3 regions of the Pseudarthrobacter sp. NPDC092419 genome follow, and region 3 is predicted to be linked to each of the others. Evidence: riboswitches for the same ligand, from Rfam matches in the RefSeq annotation. Region 3 holds a riboswitch; each other region holds the start of a gene.

Region 1 (5,010 bases), on a different contig from region 3:
GCCTAGCCGCGGCCGCTGTACACGTCAGTACCAGCCCACCGCCACCGAATGGCTCCATGCCCTGCAGGGCGATCCGTACCTGTCCCGGATGTAGCCCAGTCCCCATTCGATCTGGGTGCGGTAGTTGGTGAGCCAGTCGCTGCCCGCGCTTGAATACTTCCCGGGCGGGAGCGCCTGGGGAATCCCGTAAGCGCCGGAATACGGGTTGGTAGCCGTGGTCATCCAGTTCGATTCCTTCGTCCACAGCTGCGCCAGACAGAAGAACTGATCCTGCCCCCATCCAAACGACCCGAGCCTCCCGGACGCGTAGCTTTTCGCGGCGACCGGATCGTTCACGGCGCCGCCGGGAAGGGAGGGTACGACGACGGGCGGTGGCGGCGGAGCAACAGCCGGCGGCGGTGCGGGGGCAGGGGCGGCCGGGGCCGGGTCGGCGGCTGGCGGCGCCGGCTCCTCCGTCTCCGGTTCAGGCTGCATAGCGGACGCCGGTGGGCGGGGTGCCGGCCGGGCGGGGTCAGCCTTAGCGGCGTCCTCCGCAGCACGGCGGGCCTCTTCTTCGGCGGCGGCGCGCCTGGCAGCCTGGGCGGCCGCGTACGCGGCGAGTGCCGCCTGGCCCTGCCGGTAATCCTGCTCAACGGCCGCCGTCGTGCCTTTCAAGGAAGCGAGCTGGGCGGTCAGGGTAATGCTCCGCTTCTGTTCGGCGGCCACCTGCTCTTCCATGGCATCCCGGGCAGACCGTGCTTCCGCAAGCCGGGACTCCGCCTCGGCGGCGAGGCGGTCATGCTCGGTGCGGGCCCCTTTCTGCTGTCCTGCCAGGGCGGCCAGAACCTTTTCGGCGGCGCCGGCCCGGGAAACGAGGGCGGCGCTCCGGTCCCCCACGACCGAGACGACGTTGAGTCCGTGCAAACTGTCGGTTTCCAGCGCATCAAGGGCAAGGAAGAATTCCATGGTGGTGCCGCCGGTCTTGTACGACTGGACCGCGAGGGCGCCCAGTTCGTTCCTGCGTGCGGAAAGCTCGCCGGCCGCCCTGTCCACCTGCCTGTTCAGCGCGTCGAGCCTGGCCGCGGCGGCCGTGGCTGCCGCGTCCGCTGCAGCGAATTCCGCTGCCGCAGTTACGGCCGCGGCGCCGAGTTCTTCCGAGCGTGCCTGCAGGCCACCCAGGAGTCCGTGGATCCTGTCGACCTCCGCCGCCTTTGCGGACTCCGATTTCCGTGCGTGCTCAATGTCGCTCCACGATGGAAATCCGCCCGGCGGGTCCGTCGTTTCCGCCTCCGCGGGCAGCGCCGCGGCACCGCTGGCCACTGCAAGTGCCAGTAGCGCACCGCCGGCACGGGAGCGAACCGCAATAGTCAACCGGGACATAGTCCGGAATCCTACATCCTTCAAGAAGTGGTTGAGGGTTAAGGGCAGGCAAACGGAGGGTATCCGCGCGGCATTGTTACTTTGTGACGCGATTCACTATGCGGCGCGGGGTGTCGGGTGTCATGCGAGGTCAACGCGCATTAACCGACCAATCAAGACGATGGCGTAATCCGAGAGGAGGGCCTCGGATGTTATCCAAATGTGACATTGAGGTGGACGTCGGGTTACGGTCGAATGGTGTCCCTCCCCGATGGGACATTCCCACCAGCCTGCCGAGCCCTGCCGCTGGACCGGGATACCACCGTTTCCAACTGGCAGGGACGGGGGAACCAAGTTTCCACGGCCTCACCGAGGCCTAGGGGTTAAGTCGAAAGCCATTCCGCTGGCGCGGATGCTTCCGGCCGGGCATCTCCAGCCCGAACCCGACAGCTCACCCCGCAGGCATGGGAGAGGCGATTCACTGTGTCAAAAATTTCCACCACCGCCCGTCACCGTGCAACTCCGGCCGGCTCCATCACTGTCCAGGGCCTGGCCCGGACGTTCGGTCGTCCCGCACTGGCAGTAGCCGCGGCATCCGGCATTGCGCTCAGCGTCGGCGCTCCGGCCCATGCCGGCGTGAGCGGCCCGGATGCCACTGAAGCAGCGACGGTCCAGACATCCGCCGCACCCGCGGCCACCACCACGGCAGCTGCCGCCACCGTCCACACGGTGGTCGCCGGCGACACCCTGGGCGCGATCTCCACCGCGTACGGCGTCACCCTGGCCGACGTCCTCGCGGTCAACGGGCTCTCCATCGACACGATCATCTACCCGGGCGACCAGATCGAGATCCCCGGCGCCGGAACCGCTGCAGCCGCGCCGGCTCCAGCCCCCGCCCCGGCGCCGGTCGAAACCACGGCGACTGCCCCCGCGAACACCGGAATGAACCTGTCCTACGCCTCCACCGCCCCGGCCGAAACCACCGGCACGGGCACCGGCGCAGCCATCCTGGCCTCCGCCTACAGCCAGATCGGCATCAGCCAGGACTGCACCGCCATGGTGGAGACCGCCCTGCGGTCGGTCGGCAAGAGCGTCGGCGACCTGGCACCCACCCAGTTCTTCCAGTATGGCACCGTGGTCTCCACCCCGGCTCCCGGCGACCTGGTCATCACCTCCGGCCACGTTGGCGTCTACGCCGGTGACGGCCAGGTTGTGAGTGGCGGCATCGACGGTTACAAGACCGACGTGCACTCCCTCAGCTGGCTCGGCGGCGCCTCCTTCGTCCGCGTGGCCTAAGCAGCACCATCCGTCCCAGGACGAAAAAGGGCGGTTTTCGGGAATCTTCCCGAAAACCGCCCTTGTCCTGTTTAAGCCTGCCGATCAGGTGCCGCAGAACGTCAGGTAATCGCCAAAACTTTCCGGAGCGCCTTCCTCGTACCGCTCCAGCCCCGGCCTCCCCTTGTAAGGCTCCGAAAGGACGGCGACAAGGCGCCGGAAGGGGGCAAGGTCACCTGCAGTGGCCGCAGCAAGGGCTTCCTCGACCAGGTGGTTGCGTGGGATGTAGACGGGATTGACGCCATCCATCAGGGCGGCGTCCGGCCCCATGGCCCGCCAACGTTCCGCCCAGGCATCGAAAGCCGCAAGGTCGAGGACCATCCCGCGTGCCGCACGCGTATTCCCGCGGGCCGCCTCGCCAAGGCTGCGGAAGAACCGGGTGTAGTCCACCGGGCCGTCCTTGAGCAGGGCGATGACGCCGTCCACCAGGCGGGACACCTCTTCCGCCTCCGGGCTTCCCTCCGGATGTCCGCGCAGACCGAGCTTTGCTGACATTCCGGCCGTCCAGGCATCGCTGTAGCGGCGGCGGAACTCCCCCAGCGCTGCCACGGCCGGTTCCACGGCCCTTTCCTGGTCCTCATCGATCAGGGGAAGCAGCGATTCGGCCAACCTGGCCAGGTTCCACTCCGCCACCACGGGCTGGTTGGCGTAGGCGTACCTTCCGCCGGTGTCGATCGAGCTGTAGACGGCGGCCGGATTGAACGTATCCATAAAAGCGCAGGGACCGTAGTCGATGGTCTCTCCGGAGATGGTCATGTTGTCCGTGTTCATGACGCCATGGACAAATCCCACCAGCATCCATTGCGCCACCAGCGACGCCTGGGCTTCGACCACCGACCTGAACAGGGCCAGGTAGGGATTGCCTGCCTTCCCGGCCGCCGGGTAGTGGCGCGCGATGGCGTGGTCGGCGAGCCTGCGGAGCAGATCGATGTTATCGGTAGCCCGCGCGTACTGGAACGTGCCGACGCGCAGGTGGCTGGCGGCGACCCGCACCAGTACCGCCCCCGGCAGCATGGTCTCGCGGCGCACGGGACGGCCGGTAGCCACCACGGCAAGGGACCGGGTGGTCGGGATCCCGAGCGCGTGCATCGCCTCACTGACCAGATACTCGCGGAGCATAGGCCCGACGACGGCGCGGCCGTCCCCGGCGCGGGCGAAGGGCGTGCGGCCCGAACCTTTGAGGTGCACATCGCGCAGCCCACCGGGCGTCCGGCCGTGCAGGGACAGCTCGCCCAGGAGCAGGGCCCGGCCATCCCCGAGCAGAGGCGAATAGCCGCCGAACTGATGGCCGGCGTAGGCCATGGCTACCGGGGCAGCGTCCTGCGGGACCTCGTTGCCGACCAGGAACTTAGTGCCGCCCGGGCTGCGCAGGAAGGCCGGCTCAAGTCCCAGCTCCCCTGCGAGCGCCTCGTTCAGGACAAGCAGCCGGGGCTCGGGGGCCTCCTCCGCCTGCCACGGAACTGATAGCTCAGGCAGCTCTTGGGCGAAAAGGGAGTGAAAGCTGACGGTCGATTCCGCTACACCGGTCATGGGTTAACCCTAGCCCCGTCACATCCGGTGCGTGCCGTTGCTTTGCGGTCGCTCATGTGCGGGCCTCATGTGAGGGCGTGCCCGCCCGGAAACTCGCCGTGTTCGCCGGCTTTGGCTTCCTCCTGCAGGAGCGGGTCTTCCTGCCAGGCGTCCGGGTTTTCCTCCGCCGCCCCGGGATAGCTGTCCGGTTCGCTGTGGACAGGATCAAGTTCCAGGGAGGACGCGGCGCCGGGAGCCTCGTCCAGGATGACGTCCTGCTCCGGGACAACTTCCAGCTCGTCGTCCGGGAGGTTTTGCTCAGTCATGATGATGCCTTTCGTTAAGGACCAGCCAACAAAGTAAGCATACTGACGACTGCCTGGCTGTGTGAATTGCTGCCCGGAAGAAACGGGTGACTTTGGGCCCTACCCGCCAGTGGCGCTTCAGGGGCACGCTGGAGGGACACAGGCCCCAAAGGAGCAGCACATGGCAATCCGCAAACCCATTGCCGTAGGTACCAACGACACACCCCAGAGCCGGGCAGCAGTGTCTTGGGCTGCGCGGAGGGCGCACCGGGACGGGCTCCCGCTGGTGATCCTGCACGTCGTCGACGAGCGCTGGCTCTCAGAGCCTTATCCCTGGCGCGGCGTGCTCCAGGAGACGGGCGAACGGATCCTGGAGGCGGCGGCAGCCGGTGCCCGCGAATTCCCATCGCTTGAGGTCAGCACCCTGGTACTCACCGGTGGAGTAGGACGGTCTCTGGCCGTATTCTCGGACCGGGCGTCCATGCTGGTGGTAGGCTCCGGCAGCGGGCACCTCGGCGGCGTG
Region 2 (5,010 bases), on a different contig from region 3:
CCGGCCGCAGCCCGGGAGACCATCACGCCGGGTGATAGTTTTGACCCATGCGCACTCTCGTTGTTGACCACCCTTTGGTCGCCCACAAGCTCACCGTCCTGAGGGACAAGAACACCCCCTCGCCGGTCTTCCGGCAGTTGACGGAAGAGCTGGTCACGCTGCTGGCATACGAGGCCACCCGCGAGGTCCGCACCGAAGAGGTCACCATCGAGACCCCCGTCAGCACCACCGTGGGCACCGCATTCACCAAGCCCACGCCCCTGGTGGTTCCGATCCTTCGCGCCGGCCTCGGCATGCTCGAGGGTATGACCAAACTGGTCCCCACGGCAGAGGTGGGCTTCCTGGGCATGGCCCGTGACGAGGAAACCCTGGACATCATTACCTACGCGGAACGCCTGCCGGAGGACCTGACGGACCGCCAGATCTTCGTGCTGGACCCGATGCTGGCCACCGGCGGAACCCTCCGCGAGGCGATCAAGTTCCTGTTCAAGCGAGGCGCCTCGGACGTCACCTGCATCTGCCTGCTGGCCGCCCCGGAGGGCCTGGCGAAGCTGGAGGAGGAGCTTTCCGGCGCCAACGTGACTATCGTGCTGGCCTCCATCGACGAGAAGCTCAACGAGAAGTCTTACATCGTTCCCGGCTTGGGCGACGCCGGCGACCGCCTGTACGGCATCGCAGGTTAGCTTGGTTCAGTAGCTGGCCGGGTTTAGTACCAGTTGTTGGCGTAGTGGAAGTTCAGCGCCCCGCACGGTGACTGGTAGCGCTCCTGGATGTAGTCCAGGCCCCAGTTGATCTGAGTGCGGTAGTTGGTGACGTAGTCGGCTCCGGCGCTTGCCATCTTCTCGGCAGGCAGCGACTGGACGATTCCGTACGCGCCGCTGCTGGGGTTGGTCGCCGTGGTCTTCCAATCGGATTCCTTGGTCCACAGCGTCTTCAGGCACTGCATCTGGTCCGGCGCCCAGCCGTAGCTCGCCAGCTGGCTTGCGGCGTAAGCCTGCGCGCCTGCGGGGTCATTCACCGCAGCCGGCTTCGCAGCCTTGGCCTTTGCCGCAGCGGCCTTCTCGGCCGCGGCTTTCTCAGCGGCAGCCTTCGCAGCAGCGGCCTTGGCGGCGGCGGCTTTCTCTGCAGCAGTCTTCGCGGCGGCGGCTTTCTCTGCTGCAGTCTTGGCAGCGGCAGCCTGTTCAGCAGCCGTTTCCGCCGCGGCGGCCTGCAGTTCGCTCTTCTCGAGCCCCAGCTGCGCTTGCTGCTCATTGGGGGAGAGCTGCGTGGCGGTGGCCTCGGTGGACGAAGTGCGCGTCATCGATTCGGTGGCCTGGCCTGCTGCACCAACGCCCACCAGCAGTGCGCAGGACGCGGCCAGCACGGCAGCCCTCTTACCCAGTGCAGGGAAGGTGCCGCGCCGGGAGCGCTTGGCGGCGCGCGCGTCCGCGCGGCTGGATGCGCCGGATTTTGGGCGCGGTTCTACCTGGAATTCAGACATGATGGATCGCCTCTCACACCTGCGGAGTTAGCTGTCGGGTTCGGATGAGGGCATCCGGCCGCACGGAACATTCACGTGCTGGCTTAACCCCAAGGGCCTGAAATCGCCCGGGACGGTGGGTCCCCCGCCTCTGCCATCGGTCTATCGGAGTCCGGGAAGCGGCAGAGCTCGGCGTCATCCGGACATGCGCCACGAACGGAAGCGCACTCACTCGACGGTACAGGAGATCTACGGCAAAGTCACATTTCGGTAACAGAGATCACGACGGCGGCGCGTCGCCATTGTCTAACCACCTCACCGGGGCGTAGTGGGCAGCTTTACCGCGAACCTCGTCCAGCCGGCCCGTGACTCAACGCTGACGGTCCCGCCATGAGCTTCCACAATGGACTGCACTATCGACAGGCCAAGACCGCTGGTCCCCTCGGTTCCGGCCGCACCGGGCTGGTCGCTGGCGCCCTTGCGCGCCGCGTCTGCGCGGGCGAACCTGGCGAAGGCCTGGTCCACGAACTCCGGTGGAATGCCGCCGCCGTCGTCCGTTACCGTGATCTCCGCCGTATCCGCGGATGCCAGCCGGGCGCCCGCCACCACTGTGGTGCCGGCCGGTGTGTGCTTGCGTGCATTGGAGAGCAGGTTCATCAGGACCTGTCGGAGCTGCGCGGCGTCGCCGTTTACCACCACCGGCTCCCCGGGCAGTTCCAGCCGCCAGTTGTGCCCCGGCGCCATCACCTTTTCGTCGCTGACGCCCTCGACCACCAGCTGGGTCAGGTCCACGTCCGCCAGCTTCAGCGGCTGCCCCTCATCCAGCCGGGCAAGCAGCAGCAGGTCCTCCACGAGGGCGGTCATGCGCTCGGACTGGCTTTGCACGCGGGCCAGCGACCGTTCTCCGTCCGGGGTGAAATGCTCGGTCAGGCGGAGCAGCTCGGTGTACCCGCGGACCGCGGTGAGGGGAGTGCGCAGTTCGTGCGAGGCGTCCGCCACGAACTGCCGTACTTTCGTTTCGCTCCGCTGCCGCGCCTGTAGCGCGTTGGCCACGTTGTCCAGCATGAGGTTCAGCGCGTGGCCTACGCTGCCCACTTCAGTTCCGGGATCGGCGTTCGACGGCGGCACCCGCACCGCCAGGGCGACCTCGCCGGCGTCCAGCGGAAGGCGCGAAACCTTGGTGGCCACCGCGGAGAGCTGCTCCAGCGGCTTCATGGTGCGGCGAATCAGAACGGTGCCGGCGAAGCCGACCAGCACCAGCCCCCCGAGCGATACCAGGAGGAAGGTCCACACCAGGGAGGCCAGTGTGCTTTCCTTGGCATTGAGCGGCAGGCCGGTCACCAGAACGTCGCCGAAGGAGGTCTGGGCCGCGACCAGACGATAGTTGCCGCTGGACAGCTTCCGGTCCACCGGTGCGGAGCCCGCCGTCAGCGCCAGGAGTGCCTCCTTGTCCGCCGCCGAGAGGGGTGATCGTGTGGTGTCCGGTGCCAGGAAGCCAGCGCTGTGGACCTGGCCGTCCACGATGCGCGCGTTCAACGTGCCCACGCTCTGTCCCCGGGCATCCAGCGGGTCCCGCCCGATGGCGCCGTCCATGTGCGGCCGGCCCGGATCGTTGGCCCGATCCGCCGCCTGGGTCAGCTGGCCGTCAAGCTGGTGGGTCAGGAAGGTATCCATCGAGGCGTAGCTGACCACGCCCACTGCCCCGCAAATCGCGATGAGCAGGCCCATGGCCAAGGCGGTCAGCCGCGTGCGGAGGTGCCAGTTGGCGGGCTTCCGCCAACTCCGTGGGTCGGGGGTGCGCGGCGAGGATGCCATCTAGTCCGCCGGCCTGATGACGTACCCGGCACCCCGGACGGTGTGGATCATGGGCGGGTGGGCGGCATCGATCCTCTTGCGCAGGTAGGAGATGTACAGTTCCACGATGTTGGCTTGGCCGCCGAAGTCGTAGTTCCACACCCGGTCCAGGATCTGGGCCTTGCTGATCACGCGTTTAGGGTTCTCCATGAGGTAACGGAGCAGCTCAAATTGGGTTGCGGTGAGCTGGACCTCGTCGCCGGCGCGGGTTACTTGGCGGGTGTCGATATTCAGGACGAGGTCTCCGACCACGAGCTCGGCGGTGTCCATGGCGGCCACGCCGGAGCGCTGCACCAGGCGGTGCAGGCGCAGCAGTACCTCTTCCATGCTGAACGGCTTGGTGACGTAGTCATCACCGCCGGCCGCAAGCCCCACGATGCGGTCCTGGACTGCGTCCTTGGCAGTAAGGAACAGCGCCGGCACTTCAGGAGCGAAGGCCCGGACCCTGCCCAGGAGCTCAACACCGTCGAACCCCGGGAGCATCACATCCAGCACCAGGACGTCGGGACGGAAGTCCTTGGCGAGCTTCACGGCCTGGGGGCCGTCGGCGGCAACGGCCACCGACCAGCCAGCCATGCGCAGGCCCATGCTCATCAGCTCGGCGAGGCTGGGTTCGTCATCAACCACCAGGGCTCGGATGGGGGAGCCGTCCGGATGGGAGAGCTGCGGCAGGTTGTTGGTCATGGAGTGCAGGGTGGCCATGCAACAACTCTCCGACCGCTCGTTATTGCCGGGCTTGACGCTTCCTGTGAGCCGGCTGTGAATCTCAGCGTAATGGTGCATTCGGAACGCCGGGGGCCGTCCGCATGGTGTCCGATGGGAGTCCAAATTCGGGTCCGGCTGGACAGCGAACCCTCATAGACGGGGCAATTTCATGCCCGCGCTGGATGATGAATTAAAGCGGCCCGGATGGTCAATTTTTCAAATAAAGCACTGCGTGGGTGTCGGTTACCGTCGGGTCATGGCATTTTGAGCGCGGCTACTGCCGAGTACCGGAATCGTGATCTGCGGCACACTAGCCCATTTCGTCTCATAATGCGGACGGTTTCGTCCATTGTTACTTGCAAGTTGGCATTGTTACGCGTCACACTTCCAATGTGAACAAGAACTCAACAGCACCTGCAGTCGCAGATATTTGGCCCAGCACACCTGCTGCCGCTGAGATGCGCTGTTGCCGAATGCACGCCTGACCTTCCCACCCTCCGAAGTTCTTAGGCATTCGCCCAACTAGCCCAGCGTCGGGCGCCCCTCCCCAGCATTGCGGGGACCCAGCATTCGAGCCGCGATGACGGCCATTCACATTGAGGTAAGCATTCATGTCAGTTGCATCCGGATACGTCCACATCTCCGTCCGTAACGCCGCCAAGGCTGCCCAATCCACCGGATTCCGTCCCGGTTTCGGGCAGCGTCCGGCGGCCGCTCCCGTCGGCTCCGGAAGCAGCTTCCCGGCCCCGGGCTACGTTCCCCAGGGTTACAACCCCAACTCGTACGGCCAGCTCCGCGCGGTCCCGCCGGCAGAATCCGCGCCCATGACGGCCCCCACTCCCGTGGTGGCCGGGCCCAACGCGGTCCGCCCCGTTGCCAACGACAACGTGGCCCGCGGCTTCGTTCTCTACATGGGCATCGATGAAGAAACCGCTGCAGCAGCCGGCACCTCCATCGCCAAGCTCGCCCAGGAAATCCGCGCCTACGCCCAG
Region 3 (5,010 bases):
GGCCGGATGTAGCGGTTGAGGAGGATCACGGACGGGCGGCCCAGGATTTCCTGCGGCCCCACGACGGGGTCGTCCCCCTCGGCCACCACGCTTGCCTTGCCTGTGAGCACAAGCACCAGCGCCCGGCGGAAAGTGATAACCGCCAGCGGTTCATATCCAGCATTCAGAACGAGAGTGCGCATGCACGTACCTCTTCACGGCCGCACCCGTCAGGGGCACGAGGGCCGGCTGCCCTCGGCATGTCCGGGCTATGGATCGACACCACCAGAGTAAACAAAGATTTGCGTCATCAGCTAATCCGGCACGGAAATGCGGGCACGCAAAAGCCCTCCCCCGTGAGGAGGAGGGCTTCTGGTGAGCTGTCGGCTGCCGGTGTCGCCGGCCGAGGCCGATGCTAGTCGACGCGGATGAAGACGGGGCCGGAGCCAACGTTCGCGCTGAAGACCACGGTCTGGTTGCCGTTGTAGCCGCCGTGCACTGCCTGGCCGTTGCCGGCGTAAACAGCGATGTGGGCTACGCCCGCGCCGCCGTCGGCGTAGTAAATGAGGTCACCGGGCTGCGCTTCGGCTGCGCTGACCGTGCGGCCCAGGGAGAGGTAGCCGGCAGGCCAGTCATGGAAGTTGATGCCCACGGCGGCCAGGGAGTTGGTCACCAGCATGGTGCAGTCCTGGCTAACACCAAGCTGGGCGTATGCAGCGGAGAGGATGGCTGCACCCTTGCCGCTGGCGGAAGCCTTCGGGGCCGCCGGCGCGGAAGCCGTCACCGTGGCCGTCACCGGCGCTGCTGCCTCGGGCTCGGGAGCCGGCTCGGCTTCCTGCACCTCGACAACGGGCTCTTCCTCCACAACGGGAGCAGCTTCGGTGGTGATGGCCGGCTTTTCGAAGCTGATGGAGATGGTGGACGCCGCCGAAATGGGCGCATCCACAGCGGACTCGACTGTCAGGGCCGAAGCCGGGGCCGAATCGCGCTGGACGTTGGAGTCCGCAGCGTTGGCTGCGACGCCGCTGGTCAGGACAAGGCCGGAGGCGGCAGCGATGACTGCGGCCTGGCGGCCCATGCCGCCGGCATTGTCGCCCACGGTCTTGGCAATGACAGCAAGCGAGTTGGTCTTGGTGACCTCGGCGCGGTGCCGTGCGGTAGCACGAGTAGTCATGTTCTCTCTTTCGATTTCCTCAAGACCGCTATTAACAGCCCAGGGGCTTGGCGTGCCGGGATCTTGGGGGTACCCCGGCACCTCCCAAACGGGGATGTGCTGATTGGCGAAATACGTGTTTGAACCGGGCCTGCGGGCAGGCCCTCCTGAAACTACGGGTTGAGCGTGTAGTACACCGAGGAGCCGGTGGCGGCCACGGCGTGCAACAGGGTGCCCTGGCTGGGGTTCAGTGCGCTGACCATCATGCCGTTGCCAACGTAGATGCCCACGTGGGCACCACCGTTCTGCACCACCAGATCGCCCGGCTTGGGGGCGGCAGTGGGGGTCATGATGGACCATGCGTTGACGCGGGGGATGCTGATGCCGGCCTGGGCGTAGACCCACTGCGTGAAGCCCGAGCAGTCCCAGCCATTGGGAGAGGTGCCGCCCCAGACGTACGGGCGGCCAATGCCGGTGTAGGCGATACCGGCGATGCCGGAGGTGGAAGCGCCGGCAACTGCGCTTGATGCAGTCTCAGCGGCGGAGTCCGTGGTGGACTCCTCTTCCTCGGAGGTGGACTGCACCTGGACCGGCTCGATCTCCGGAGCAGCGGTGGTCTTGACCACCGGACGCTCGAAGGAAACCGTGGCGGTGGGGGCGGCCATGACGGCGGCGTTCTGCGCTCCGGACTCGGTGGAGGCCGAAATACCAGCGGTGGTGTCCGCTGCCGTGGCCGGCAGGCCCATGGTCAGAATGAGGCCCGAAGCTGCTGCTACGACTGCGGCCTGGCGGCCCATGGTCCCCGCATTGGCGCTAACGGCCTTGGACACGGAGCCCAATGGGTTGGTGCGCACCGTTTGCGCACGGTGGCGCGCAGAATTATGACGTGAAGACACGAAGGATAGCCTCTCCCAGTGCCTGCGAGGTGAGCTGTCGGATTCGGATGGGAGTCACCCGGCCGCGCGCTTCCTAGGAAGCTTTTACGGCTTAACCCCAAGGCCTTCCCACAAACAGAAGGCCAAAATTGGTTCCCCCGCCCCTGCCAGACGATGAAATGCGAACGGACCTTGAGCGGTGGCAGAGTTAGGCAATCCACTCAAGAGCGTCAACTTCGGAAAAGTTGACGCGTGTACGACGGTACAGGAATTAATAACCAATGTCACATTAAGGTCACGGGGCCTCAGCGTGTTGCGAGAGTAAACCCTCAGTTCCGGCTAAAGCCAGCCGGTGGGATCGACAACCTCGCCGTTGACCTGCACCTCGAAGTGGAGGTGGCAGCCGGTGGAGGCGCCGGTGGTTCCGCTGTAGGCGATGACATCGCCACGGCCCACAGTCTGCCCCTCTTGGGCGTTGAAGCCGGAGAGGTGGTTGTAGGTCGTCTCAAGTCCGTTTCCGTGGTCAATGACGACGCGGTTGCCGCCCCCGAAGTCGTGCCAGCCCACGAAGGTCACGGTACCGGTGGCGGCCGCCAGCACAGAGGTGCCGCACTGGGCCGCGAAGTCTTCGCCGCGGTGGAAGTCGCCGTAGCCTCCGGTGATGGGGCTCACGCGGTAACCGAACGGGGAGACCATGGTCAGGCTGGCCAAGGGTGCCCCCAGGCTGCCGACAGAGGCGGCGCGGGAGACGGCGCCGGCAGACTGGGCGCTCAGGAGCTGTTTCAGCTTGCCGTCCGGGTCCGCCTTGGTCACCACGGCGGAGCGGCTGAAGTCGATGCGGGCTCCCGCTTCGGCGGAGATTTCCGGCTGCTGCGCAGGCTGGGCGGCAACGGCGGGCACTACGTCCGGGGTACTGGTAGCCATCACGGGGCTGGTGGACGGGACAGTCACGGTGAGGACGAGGCCGGTGGCCGCCAGGGCGATTCCGGCTTTCTGCCCGATACCGCTCGCCGATGCGAACTCCGTGATCTGCCGGAAGGGGCCGCGCCGGCGGCGGGCTTCACGGTGGGGATCGCGGGGGCGCTCCGCGGAGATGACTTCCACAACCCGGGGGGTCGGTGAGGGGCCCGCAGCGCGGCGCCGGCCCCTGGAGGTCTGCATGCTCAAAAGAAGGTTTCCTCTCTGGAAAGCCTGCGAAGTTAGCTGTCGGATTCGGGTCAGAGAGTTCAAAGACCCGGTCCGCCGTAAGCAAACTTCTGCACAGAGCTATCCCGGGAGGATTTGCTGGAGAGGCTTGCTGCTGACGGACTTCACCCCAAGGCAGCCCCCGCTGCCGGTTGTGGTTCCCCCGCCTCTGCCAGTAAATGACTCGTGCACCTGATCCGCTGGCAGAGCTCGGCTCCGGATCAGGTAACGCTTGTGTATCAACGCTCGGGTTTTAACTATAGGGGCTTAAGCCCGTCAGTAACAATTCCGTTATAACCGTGTGGGCCGGGCCACGGCGGGGTACTAAGCGACTCGCGCAGTGCCACTAAACCACGGTGACGAAGACGTGCGCGGCCACCTCGGGCGGCAGTTCGAGTGCGCCCTCAATCCCCGGTACCCGTACCGAGATGTAGTCCCCTACCCGTTCCAGCGATACCTTGGCGCCGGGCCGGATTCCGCCCTCATCGAGCTGAAGGAGGAGTTCGGGCTCCACCTGGATGGGTTCGGCAAGCCGGCTGACGACCACGGCGGAAGCGGGCTGGTAGCCCTTCATCGCTTCGAGCAGGCTCACGGCGCCGTCAGGGGCTACCGGGCCGCTGCCGGCGGCCGCCGGCTGGTCGCCGAGGGCGTCGAGGCCCGGAATAGGGTTGCCGTACGGGGACTCCGTGGGGTGGTTGAGCAGTTCGTAGATCCGCCGCTCCACCCGCTCGCTCATGACGTGCTCCCAACGGCACGCTTCGTCGTGGACGTACGCCCAGTCCAGGCCGATGACGTCTGCCAGGAGCCGTTCGGCCAGCCGGTGCTTGCGCATGACTTCGGTGGCCCGCTTGCGGCCGGTCTCGGTGAGTTCAAGGTGCCGGTCACCGGAGACCACCACAAGTCCGTCGCGTTCCATCCTGCCGATGGTCTGCGATACCGTGGGGCCCGAGTGGCGCAGGCGCTCCGCGATCCGGGCACGGAGGGCGACGATGTTCTCTTCCTCAAGCTCCAGGATGGTGCGAAGGTACATCTCCGTAGTGTCGATCAGATCCGTCATCAAGCTCAGCTCCTCGAGCGCAGTACCTTGCGTTGTCCCACCGTAACGCCTTCAGCCGGGCGTGGTCCGGTGAAAAGCTTAGCCTATTTTGAATTTGTCCGAATAGTCGCCCGGGGGCTGCCGGCTGCCTGTCTCACTTGCTGGACTATGACGCACGCGGTTCCTGCCGGAACTCCCGTTCAGGCAGAATAAGGAGGGCCTGAGCCACCGCAGCCGGCCGCAGGCCAATCATCCGCCCGGACCATGCGCGTCCATGCCGAAACTGGAGCACCTGTGAGCGACAACAGCATCACTATTCCCGCCGACCTCCTGCCCGCGGACGGACGGTTCGGCGCCGGTCCTTCCAAGGTCCGCCAGGAACAGATCGATGCATTGTCCGCGGCTTCGAAGTCCATCCTTGGCACCTCGCACCGGCAGGCCCCGGTGAAGAACCTCGTAGGCTCCGTCCGGGAAGGCCTCAGCAGCTTCTTCCGCGCACCGGAGGGCTATGAAGTGGTTCTCGGCGTCGGCGGTTCCACCGCGTTCTGGGACGTCGCCACGTTCGGCCTGGTGGAACAGAAGGCCCAGCACCTCTCCTTCGGCGAGTTCGGCTCCAAATTCGCGGCCGCCACCAACAAGGCTCCGTTCCTGGACGCCTCATCCATCATCAAGTCCGAGCCCGGCACCCGCCCGGCGCCGCAGGCCGAAGCGGGCGTGGACGCGTACGCCTGGCCGCAGAACGAGACCTCCACCGGCGTCTACGCACCGGTTAAGCGCGTCGC

What was found. A riboswitch is a leader RNA that binds a small molecule or an ion and turns the genes downstream of it on or off. The one in region 3 is predicted to bind cyclic di-AMP.
Region 1: it holds a riboswitch for cyclic di-AMP, as region 3 does, so the genes downstream of both, ACIQC0_RS08445 (LysM peptidoglycan-binding domain-containing protein) here and ACIQC0_RS03140 (C40 family peptidase) in region 3, are expected to answer to the same signal.
Region 2: it holds a riboswitch for cyclic di-AMP, as region 3 does, so the genes downstream of both, ACIQC0_RS05515 (hypothetical protein) here and ACIQC0_RS03140 (C40 family peptidase) in region 3, are expected to answer to the same signal.

The regions. Positions count from the first base shown of each region.
Region 1 is NZ_JBIVQF010000004.1:161,730-166,739, forward strand. It holds gene ACIQC0_RS08440 (coiled-coil domain-containing protein) at 25-1,359, opposite strand; cyclic di-AMP (ydaO/yuaA leader) riboswitch at 1,649-1,818, shown strand; gene ACIQC0_RS08445 (LysM peptidoglycan-binding domain-containing protein) at 1,822-2,634, shown strand; gene ACIQC0_RS08450 (YdiU family protein) at 2,719-4,203, opposite strand; gene ACIQC0_RS08455 (hypothetical protein) at 4,269-4,508, opposite strand; gene ACIQC0_RS08460 (universal stress protein) at 4,669-5,010, shown strand, end outside.
Region 2 is NZ_JBIVQF010000002.1:447,699-452,708, forward strand. It holds gene ACIQC0_RS05505 (phosphatase PAP2 family protein) at 1-35, shown strand, start outside; gene upp (uracil phosphoribosyltransferase) at 48-683, shown strand; gene ACIQC0_RS05515 (hypothetical protein) at 707-1,480, opposite strand; cyclic di-AMP (ydaO/yuaA leader) riboswitch at 1,486-1,664, opposite strand; gene ACIQC0_RS05520 (ATP-binding protein) at 1,775-3,274, opposite strand; gene ACIQC0_RS05525 (response regulator transcription factor) at 3,275-4,015, opposite strand; gene ACIQC0_RS05530 (winged helix-turn-helix domain-containing protein) at 4,630-5,010, shown strand, end outside.
Region 3 is NZ_JBIVQF010000001.1:699,201-704,210, forward strand. It holds gene ACIQC0_RS03130 (HNH endonuclease) at 1-182, opposite strand, end outside; gene ACIQC0_RS03135 (NlpC/P60 family protein) at 395-1,153, opposite strand; gene ACIQC0_RS03140 (C40 family peptidase) at 1,306-1,962, opposite strand; cyclic di-AMP (ydaO/yuaA leader) riboswitch at 2,034-2,232, opposite strand; gene ACIQC0_RS03145 (M23 family metallopeptidase) at 2,347-3,168, opposite strand; cyclic di-AMP (ydaO/yuaA leader) riboswitch at 3,181-3,418, opposite strand; gene ACIQC0_RS03150 (metal-dependent transcriptional regulator) at 3,539-4,249, opposite strand; gene serC (phosphoserine transaminase) at 4,523-5,010, shown strand, end outside.